2 regions of the Bradyrhizobium yuanmingense genome follow, and region 1 is predicted to be linked to the other one. Evidence: riboswitches for the same ligand, from Rfam matches in the RefSeq annotation. Region 1 holds a riboswitch; the other holds the start of a gene.
What was found. Region 1 has a riboswitch for S-adenosylmethionine ahead of metX (homoserine O-acetyltransferase MetX). Riboswitches for the same ligand answer to the same signal wherever they lie in the genome.
Positions count from the first base shown of each region.

Region 2: it holds a riboswitch for S-adenosylmethionine, as region 1 does, so the genes downstream of both, N2605_RS32505 (O-succinylhomoserine sulfhydrylase) here and metX (homoserine O-acetyltransferase MetX) in region 1, are expected to answer to the same signal.

Region 1 covers NZ_CP104173.1:6,833,714-6,838,715, forward strand. The annotation lists gene N2605_RS31665 (alpha/beta fold hydrolase) at 1-622, shown strand, start outside; gene metW (methionine biosynthesis protein MetW) at 739-1,401, opposite strand; gene metX (homoserine O-acetyltransferase MetX) at 1,404-2,606, opposite strand; SAM riboswitch at 2,701-2,780, opposite strand; gene N2605_RS31680 (chorismate mutase) at 2,937-3,785, shown strand; gene hisC (histidinol-phosphate transaminase) at 3,820-4,917, shown strand; gene N2605_RS31690 (prephenate/arogenate dehydrogenase family protein) at 4,914-5,002, shown strand, end outside.
Region 2 covers NZ_CP104173.1:6,997,898-7,002,899, forward strand. The annotation lists gene N2605_RS32495 (hypothetical protein) at 108-1,160, opposite strand; gene N2605_RS32500 (2'-deoxycytidine 5'-triphosphate deaminase) at 1,355-2,476, opposite strand; SAM riboswitch at 2,573-2,652, shown strand; gene N2605_RS32505 (O-succinylhomoserine sulfhydrylase) at 2,729-3,916, shown strand; gene N2605_RS32510 (SGNH/GDSL hydrolase family protein) at 4,031-5,002, opposite strand, start outside.

The DNA.
Region 1 (5,002 bases):
CGATCATCTCGGCATCGAGCGCGCGCATCTCGTCGGTCTTTCGATGGGCGCCTATTCCTCGTTGCAGATCGGGTTGAACGCGCCGCAGCGCGCACTGTCGATGACGCTGGCCGGCGTCGGCTCCGGCTCGGAGCTCGAGAACCTGGAGACCTGGCGCACGCAGTGCCGCGCCAATGCCGAGCAGTTCGAGACGCTGGGATCGGTGGAAGTCGCGAAAGTCACGCGCGAGGCGCCGAGCCGGATTCCGTTCCTGGTGAAGGATCCACGCGGGCATGCCGATTTCTACGCCGCACTGGCGCGGCACGATGCCCTGGGATCGGCGCGCACCATGCGCGGATTCCAGGGCGGCCGTCCCTCGATCTACACGATGACGGACGCGATCAGAGGCGCGGCAACACCCGCGCTGATCATCTGCGGCGACGAGGACGAGCCTTGCGTGGGCGCCAGCCTATTCCTGAAGAAGCACCTGCCCGCGGCGGGGCTCGCGATGTTTCCGAAGTCCGGCCACGTGCTGAACCTGGAGGAGCCCGCGCTGTTCAACGAGAGTGTCGAGCGGTTCGTGACGCTGGTGGAAGCAGGACGTTGGCCGGTGCGGGACCCGCGGTCGCTGGTTTCCCACTAGCTGTCATTCCGGGATGCGCCGAAGGCGCAGGCCCGGAATCCATCGGGCTGCAGGCGCTGTTGGACGATGGATTCCGGGCTCGATGCTTCGCATCGCCCCGGAATGACGGAGGGAAACTACTTCCCCCCGCCGCGGCTCAGCAAGAACACCGCCTGCTCGCCGAACATGTTCCACACCCACCAGGGCAGGTTCAGCGGCACCGGGCGGCCGTAGAGATCGAGCGCGACTGAGCGCTCCATCTTCACGTTGATCTCATCGCAGAGCTGCACGAAATCCTTGATGGTGCAAAAATGGATGTTGGCGGTGTCGTACCAGGTCGCCGGCAGATTCTCCGTGCGCGGCATGTGGCCGCCGATCAGGAGCTGGAGTCGCATCTTCCAGAACCCGAAATTCGGGAACGAGACGATGGCGCGGCGGCCGATGCGCAGCAGGTTCTCCAGCACGACCTTCGGCTGCCGCGTCGCCTGCAGCGTCTGCGACAGGATCACGTAGTCGAAGGCATCGTCCGGATAGTTGACGAGATCGGTGTCGGCATCGCCCTGCACCACCGCGAGCCCCTTGGCGACGCAGCGGTTGACGCCCTCGCGCGACAATTCGATGCCGCGGCCGTCGATGCCGCGGGTCTCCAGCAGCTGAAGCAGATCGCCGTCGCCGCAGCCGACGTCGAGCACCTTCGAGCCCGGCTTGACCATCTCGGCGACCAGCCGATGATCGGCGCGATAATCACCGGACGGCCTGGCCGCAACGCCGTCCAGCGGCAGCACTTCCTGCACGGACATCGCTAACGGTCCTCGAGGTTGAGCCCGCGCGCCTTGCCAGCCGATTGCAGGAAGGCGCGGGAGATGTCGAAGAATTCGGGCACGTCGAGCAGGAAGGCGTCGTGGCCGCGATCGGTCTCGATCTCGGCGAATGACACGCGCGCGCTCGAAGCGTTCAGCGCGTGCACCAGCGCGCGCGATTCCGCGGTCGGAAACAGCCAGTCGCTGGTGAAGGAGACCACGCAGAAGCGGGTCTTGATGCCGGCGAACGCCTTGGCCAGCACGCCGCCATGGTCGGCGCCGATGTCGAAATAGTCCATCGCCCGCGTCAGGTAGAGATAGGAATTGGCGTCGAACCGCTCGACGAAGGACGAGCCCTGGTAGCGCAGATAGGATTCGACCTGGAAATCGGCGTCGAACGAGAAGGTCGGCAGCTCGCGGTCCTGCATGCGCCGGCCGAACTTGCGGTGCAGCGCCGCGTCCGAGAGATAGGTGATGTGCGCCGCCATCCGCGCCACCGCGAGCCCGCGATGCGGATGGATCCCGCGATCGGCATAGCCGCCGCCATGCCAGTCGGGGTCGGCCATCACGGCCTGGCGGCCGAGCTCGTGGAAGGCGATGTTCTGCGCCGAGTGCCGCGTCGCGCAGGCGATCGCCAGCGCGGAGTACACGCGGCTAGGATAGGCCGCGGTCCATTGCAGCACCTGCATGCCGCCCATCGAGCCGCCGACGACGGCAAACAGCGTGTCGATGCCGAGCCGGTCGATCAGCATCGCCTGCGCGCGCACCATGTCCGGAATGGTGATGACGGGGAAGTCCAGGCCCCAGACCTTGCCGGTGGCGGGATTGATCGACGCCGGCCCGGTCGAGCCCATACAGCCGCCGATCACGTTGGAGCAGATGATGAAGTAGTGCTTGGGATCGATGGGTCGGCCGGGACCGACCAGCGTCTCCCACCAGCCCGGCTTGCCGGTGACGGGATGTACGTTGGCGACATGCTGGTCGCCGGTCAACGCATGACAGATCAGCACGGCGTTGGAGCGATCGGCATTGAGCTCGCCATAGGTCTGGTAGGCGATCTGGAACGGGGTGAGATCGACGCCGCAATCGAGCCGCAGCGGCTGCTCGGTGCCGAAATGCGCAACCAGCGAGCTTGGATGATCCACCTCGTGCGACCGCTCGTCGGCGCTGATCGCAGGACTCGGTATCGACTTGACGCTACCCATCTCGGACATCGACCTCGTTTGCGACTGGCTGCTCGACCGCGCCGCTGACATCAGGCCATGAAAAACCCGGCCTGAACGATAGGTTCGGCCGGGATCGGAAGCGTCCCCGGCCTGTTTAGCGAGTTTTTTAACGTGGCTGCAAGCCGGCCGGCTCAAATGACCACGGAACGGGCAAAAGCTACCGTCTTGGGCGGTTTTCGTCAAGTCGCGGCCCGGATCGGCCCAATTCGCCTCTGCCGCGACGCCCGCAAAGCACGTCATTTCTCTTTGCTTTCGCCGCCCCGACTGCCTAATCAGGATATCCCCCACCGGAACGATCGACGACCAGACATGTCCCAACGTCCGCCCGCGCCACCATCGCTTCAGGAACTGCGCAAGGAGATCGACGCGATCGACGAGGGCATGCATCGCCTCCTCATGCAGCGCGGCGAGATCATCGATCGCCTGATCCAGGTGAAGCAGACCCAGGAGGTCGGCTCGGCGTTCCGTCCCGCGCGCGAGGCTGCCATGATGCGCGAGATCGTGCAGCGTCATCGCGGCATCCTGCCGCTCGACACGGTCGAGAGCATCTGGCGCGTCATCATCTCGACCTTCACTTACGTACAGGCGCCGTTCTCGGTGCATGCCGACATCTCGGCCAGCGAGGCGGCGATGCGCGATTCCGTGCGCTTCAATTTCGGCTTCACCGTGCCTTACGTCGCGCATTTCAGCGCACAGGCCGCGGTCGAGGCGGTAGCGAAATCCAAGGGTGATCTGGCAATGGTCTCGGCGACCTCGAGCCGCACGCCATGGTGGCTGGAGCTGGAGGCCGACGGCGCACCGAAGATCATCGCGCGGATGCCCTTCATCGAGCGTGCCGATCATCCGGCCGCCTTGCCGGTGTTCGCGATCTCGCGCGTCGCCGACAGCGCCCTGGTGACGGAGGTCGAGACCTTCAGCGTGCGCGTCTCGGGATGGAACGCCGAGGTCGCCCGCGCGCTGTCGCCGCTCGCCGAGATCGTGGCCGTGCCTGATACCGCCTTCGACGGCGCGGCGCTCTTGGTCTCGGTCACCGGCGCGACCAGCATCGACAAGATCAGGGCTGCCCTGATCGAGGCGGGGGCCTCGGTGCGCTCTGTGGCCCTCGTCGGCAGCCACGCAACGCGCTATACGGTGCCCCCGACCGGGCCGAAATCGTAAAATCGCGAGCAGCCCAGCCTATCCGGAGTCCAAGATGTCCCGCCCCGTGCCGAATCCCGGCATTCTCGATATTGCGCCCTACACGCCCGGCAAGAGCCCGGTGCCAGAGCCGGGCCGCAAGGTGTTCAAGCTCTCGGCCAACGAGACGCCGTTCGGGCCCTCGCCCAAGGCGATCGAGGCATTCAAGCGCGTGGCAGATCATCTGGAAGACTATCCGGAAGGCACCTCGCGCGTGCTGCGCGAGGCGATCGGCCGCTCGTTCGGGCTCGATCCCAATCGCATCATCTGCGGCGCCGGCTCGGACGAGATCCTCAATCTGCTCGCGCACACCTATCTCAGCCAGGGCGACGAGGCGATCTCGACGACACACGGCTTCCTGGTCTACCCGATCGCGACGATGGCGGTCGGCGCCAGGAACGTCATCGCCCAGGAGACCAACCTCACCGCCGACGTCGACGCCATCCTGAAGGCCGTGACGCCGAAGACGAAGCTGGTCTGGCTCGCCAACCCCAACAACCCGACCGGCACCTATCTTCCGTTCGACGAGGTCAAGCGGCTGCGCGCCGGCCTGCCCTCGCACGTGCTGCTGGTGCTGGACGCCGCCTATTGCGATTACGTCTCGCGCAACGACTATGAGATGGGGATCGAGCTTGTCGCCACCACCGAGAACACGGTGGTGACGCACACCTTCTCCAAGATCCACGGTCTTGCCGCGCTGCGCATCGGCTGGATGTTCGGGCCCGAGCACGTCATCGACGCGGTCAATCGCATCCGCGGTCCCTTCAACGTGTCGACGCCGGCGATGTATGCCGCGGTCGCCGCGATCGAGGATACCGCGCATCAGGCGATGTCGAAGCAGTTCACCGAGACCTGGCGCAACTGGCTCACCGAGGAGATCGGCAAGCTCGGGCTGAAGGTGACGCCGAGCGTCGCCAATTTCGTGCTGATCCACTTCCCGACCGATAAGGGCAGGACCGCCGATGACGCCGATGCCTTCCTGACCAGGCGGGGGCTCGTGCTGCGCGGCTTGAAGAATTACGGCCTGCCGCATGCGCTGCGCATGACCATCGGCACCGAGGAGGCCAACCGCCTCGTCGTCGAAGGCTTGCGCGACTTCATGGGCGGCAAATGAGCGCGCAGGCGCACTTCCAGCGCGTGGCGCTGATCGGCTTCGGCCTGATCGGCGGCTCGATCGCCCGCGCTGCGAAGCTCCAGGG
Region 2 (5,002 bases), 160 kb from region 1:
GGCGAGAGCTGGACTCGCGGAGACTCCCCCTCATCCGGATTGCATCTTCGATGCAATCCGACCTCTCCCCGCAAGCGGGGCGAGGTGAGGCCCGCTGCGGCCGTCGCCTAACCGATGGTCCACACCAGCGGTGGGCGCCCGCCTACCGCGGTGCGCATCTGCACGCCGATGTGCCGGCCGCAGCCTGCGGCGAGCCCTTCGAACAATCCCTCCAGCACCTTGGCGCAGGCGCGATGATAATCGGCGACGTCGTCCATCAGCTTCCAGCTCTGCTGCCGGATCTCGAACGTGCCTTCCGATTGCGTCATCTCGGCCGCATCATCCTGCGCGGCGAGCAGCGCGTTCAGGAACGATGCGAATTCTCGCGCTCCGCCGCGGGTCGTCGCCAGCGCCGCGGCGACCTCGTCGAAATATTGCATGCCGATCAGCTTGCCGGTGAGGTGCAGCAGATAGCCGGCATCCTCCGGGCCGAACAGCTGCACCATCACGGGCGCGGCGGTGCGGACATATTCCATCGCGTAATTGCGATAGGCCTTTTCCAGCCGCGGTCTTGGCCAGCTCGCGACCGGCAAGGCGGGCGCCGTCTTCGCATCGAACAAAGGTGCTTCGAGGTGGCGCGCGAACACGAGGCGCTGGTCGAGCTCGAGCGGATGGTCGTAGAGATGGTAATAGCCTTCGAGCCCGTCCTGGCCGTCGACGCTCTGCTTGGTGCAGACGAAGCCGAGCCTGAGGTCGCCGAGGGCCGCGCCATTGTTGGCGTGCCAGCCGCGCAGCATGGCGCGTGAGACTTCGCCCGGCACGCCACAGATCGCAGTGCCCTTCCAGATCCAGCGCGGCGGCGGATAGCGGATCCAAGCCTTGGTGTCGCTCTCGTACATGTATTCGACATGAACGCCGCCGATCCAGTTGGAGAGATAGTGGTATTGCGCAGCCGCGACCGCCGGCGGCAGATGGTCGATCCCGAGCTTGCTGAGCCCCGGCAGGAAACGCTCCTGCTGCTGGCGACGAAACACGCGGAAGACGAACTCTGCGGCATCCGCCGTGCCGCGGCGCGTGACGACGGTGAGGATCAGCCCGGTGAAACAGGCGTGATAGAGATCGGCGATCGCACGCCAGCGCTTCCATTGCGCTTCCTGCGCGAGGTCTGGTGCGGTGGTCATGTTCGCTCCCGGCTTGTTGTTTTGCGGGAGTGTGTCATCGCGGATCGGGTGACGCAACCGGACGCGCTCTCGGTGTTATCGCCCGCGAAGGCGGGCGATCCAGTACTCCGAGATGGTCATGCTTGAATCGAGAGGCCGCGGCGTACTGGATTCCCCGCCTCCGCGGGGAATGACAGCGGTGGGTGAGGTTGGCACTACACCCTGAAATGCTTGCTGAGCTTCAGGCCTTGCGCCTGGTAATTCGAGCCGATGCGCTGGCCGTACATCGCGTCGGGGCGGGCCAGCATCTTCTCGTAGACGAGGCGGCCGACGATCTGGCCGTGCTCGAGGATGAACGGCACCTCGCGCGAGCGCACCTCCAGCACGGCGCGCGATCCCAGCCCGCCAGCGCCGGCATAGCCGAAGCCGGGATCAAAAAAGCCGGCATAGTGCACGCGGAATTCGCCGACCAGGGGGTCGAACGGCACCATCTCAGCGGCGTAGTCGGGCGGCACCTGCACCGCTTCCTTGGAGGCGAGGATATAGAACTCGCCGGGGTCGAGGATCAGGCTGCCGTCGGGGCGCGCCGAGATCGGCTCCCAGAAATCCTCCACCGCGTAGCCGGCGCGGCGGTCGACATCGACGACGCCGGTGTGGCGCTTGGCGCGATAGCCGACGAAGCCGCTCGCCTTCTCGCCGGAGAGATCGACCGAGACGGCAACGCCGCCCGAGAGATCGGCATCGTCGATGTCGACGAGACGCTCGCTGGCGTGCAGCGCATCGAGCTCGTCGGCATTGAGGATGGCATCGCCGGTGCGGAAGCGCACCTGGCTGAGACGCGAGCCCTCGCGCACCAGCACCGGGAACGTCTTCGGGCTGATCTCGGCATAGAGCGGGCCGTGATAGCCGGCGCCGATCATGTCGAAGCGACGGGTGCCGTCGGCGATCACGCGGGTGAAGACGTCGAGCCGGCCGGTCGAGCTCTTCGGATTGGCGGCAGCGACGATCTCCGGCGGCAGCGCGAGGCTCTCGAGCAACGGCACGATGTAGACGCAGTTGGTCTCGAGCACCGCGCCGTCGGCGAGGCTGAACTCGTGCAGCTTCAGCTCGTCGATGCGCTCGGCCACGGTGGCACCGGGCCCGGGGAGGAAGCTGGCACGGACGCGATAGGCGATGTCGCCGAGGCGCAGATCGAGGCTCGCCGGCTGGATCTGGCTCTCGACGAAGTCGTAGGCGGGCAGGATGAGACCTTCTTCCGCCATCGCCGCTATCATGCGGTCGGGCAGGATACCATTGGCGTCGGCGGCGACCGTGAACGTCAACCGGGGGGTCCTCATCAGGGGCCGAATGCATCCGGACATGCCGGAAATACAAGTCTTTTACGGCTATCCGATGGACGCCTTGACGGAAAGGGCATTGCGGAATATGAGCATCACTTATCCCGTGGTGATTTGAGCCGGCCGGCTTGCAGCCACGTTAAATAAGTCGCTAAACAGGCCGGGGACCTCTGTGATCCCGGCCCGTGGAGATATCCAGGCCGGTTTTTTTGTGACCGTTTTCGCCTCGACGGTCATGTCGGAGAGGGTCCTATGTCGAAGTCGTCTGCTGCCTATCGCCCCGAAACCCGCCTGGTCCATTCCGGCACCCTGCGCTCGCAATATGGCGAGACCTCGGAGGCGCTGTTCCTGACGCAAGGCTATGTCTACGCCAGCGCGGAGGAGTGCGAGGCGCGCTTCAAGGGCGAGGATCCCGGCTTCATCTATTCGCGCTATTCCAACCCGACGATTGCAATGTTCGAGCGCCGCATGATCGAGCTCGAAGGCGCCGAGGCCGCGCGCTCGGCGGCAACCGGCATGGCGGCGGTGACGACTGCGATCCTGGCGCCGCTCAAGGCCGGCGATCACGTGGTCGCCTCCCGTGCGCTGTTCGGCTCCTGCCTCTACGTCATCCAGGACCTGTTGCCGCGCTACGGCATCGAGGCCACGCTGGTCGACGGGCTCGATCTCGACCAGTGGCAACGCGCGCTGAGGCCCAACACCAAGACGTTCTTCCTGGAGAGCCCGACCAACCCGACGCTGGACGTGCTCGACATTCCCTCGATTGCCGAGATCGCGCACAAGGGCGGCGCGCGGCTCGTCGTCGACAACGTGTTTGCAACCCCGATCTGGCAGAGCCCGCTCGCGCTCGGCGCCGACGTCGTCGTCTACTCCGCAACCAAGCACATCGACGGCCAGGGCCGCTGTCTCGGGGGCATCATCCTGTCCTCCGAAGCCTTCATCGCCGAGCACATCCACAATTTCATGCGCCAGACCGGCCCGTCGATTTCGCCATTCAATGCCTGGGTCCTGCTCAAGGGCCTGGAGACGCTGGGCGTGCGCGTGCGCGCGCAGACCGACAATGCCGCGCGCATCGCCGAGGTGCTGGCGAGCCATCCCAAGATCTCGCGACTGGTCTATCCCGGCCGCGCCGATCATCCGCAGGCGGCGCTGGTGAAGAAGCAGATGCGCGGCGGCTCGACGCTGGTCGGCTTCGAGGTGAAGGGCGGCAAGGCGGCGGCCTTCCGTGTGCTCAACGAATTGAAGCTCGCCAAGATCTCCAACAATCTCGGCGACGCCAAAAGCCTCGTCACGCATCCGGCGACCACGACGCATCAGCGCCTCAAGCCGGAAGACCGCGCCGCGCTCGGCATCAGCGAGGGCTTCATCCGCTTCTCGGCGGGGCTGGAGCACGCGGATGACCTGATCGAGGATCTCACCGCGGCGCTGGAGAAGGCGTGAGGGAAGCGAGGTCTCGTAGGGTGGATTAGCCGAAGGCGTAATCCACCTCTGCTGCATCCGCGGAGATAGACAGTGGTGGGTTACGGCTTCGCCTAACCCACCCTACGCACCCTCTCACATCGGCCGGTACGTTCTCACATCCGCGGGCACGCTCACACCGAGCTTGATCTGGCCGACGGAGCGGATGATGTCGTCGCCGAGCAACTGGGCGAAGCAGGCATAGCCCCAATCGTTCATGTGCAGGCCGTCGGCGATGACGAAGCCCTCGACCGGGATCGACTGGTTCTCGTGCCAGTCGCGCATCACCTCGAAGCGCGGGAAAATGCCGACCTTGCGGAGCTCGGCGACGTTGCCGAGCAGCTTGATCATCTTGCCGGCGCTCTCCTTGCGCTGGTTGACGGCCGGCGAATATTGCGGATCGACCAGCACGATGTCGGTGCCGCCGGCGGCCTGAATGCGGTTGATGCCGTCCTCCACCAGCTTGACGGTCTCGCCGGGATCGAGATTGCGCAGCACGGCGTTGGTGCCGACCTGCCAGATCACGAGATCCGGATGCCTGTCGATCACCTGCGTCTGCAGACGCTTCATCATCTCGGGGGCGTCCTCGCCGCCGACGCCGGCATTGATGACGCTGATGTCGGCAGTCGGATAGTGCCGGCGCAGCTGCGCGGCGAGACGATTGGGGTAATTGAACTCCGGCGAGCTCGCGCCGAACCCTTGAGTCGACGAGGAGCCGAACGCGACGATGACGACGGGCTGGCCGGCGGCCAGCTTGCTCGCGACATGCGGCAGCGAGCCCATCGCCTTGGAGCCGCCCTTCGGCGGCAGGCAGGGCACCCGGCTGAAGATGTCGGCGGCGGACTTCGCGACCTCCTTCACCTTGTCGATGGCGCGCGAGGTGACGCCGCGCTGCTCGGGCGACCTCGCGGCGACGGTGGTCTGGGACGGCGCAGCGGGCGCGGGATCAGGCGACTGGGCGGGTGCGGGGGTCGCCGGCTGAGCGGCCGGCGTCTGCGCATGCGCGGCGGGCGTCAGCAACAACAGCACTGCTGTTGCAGGCACGGCCAGCCATGACGTCAGGCAAAA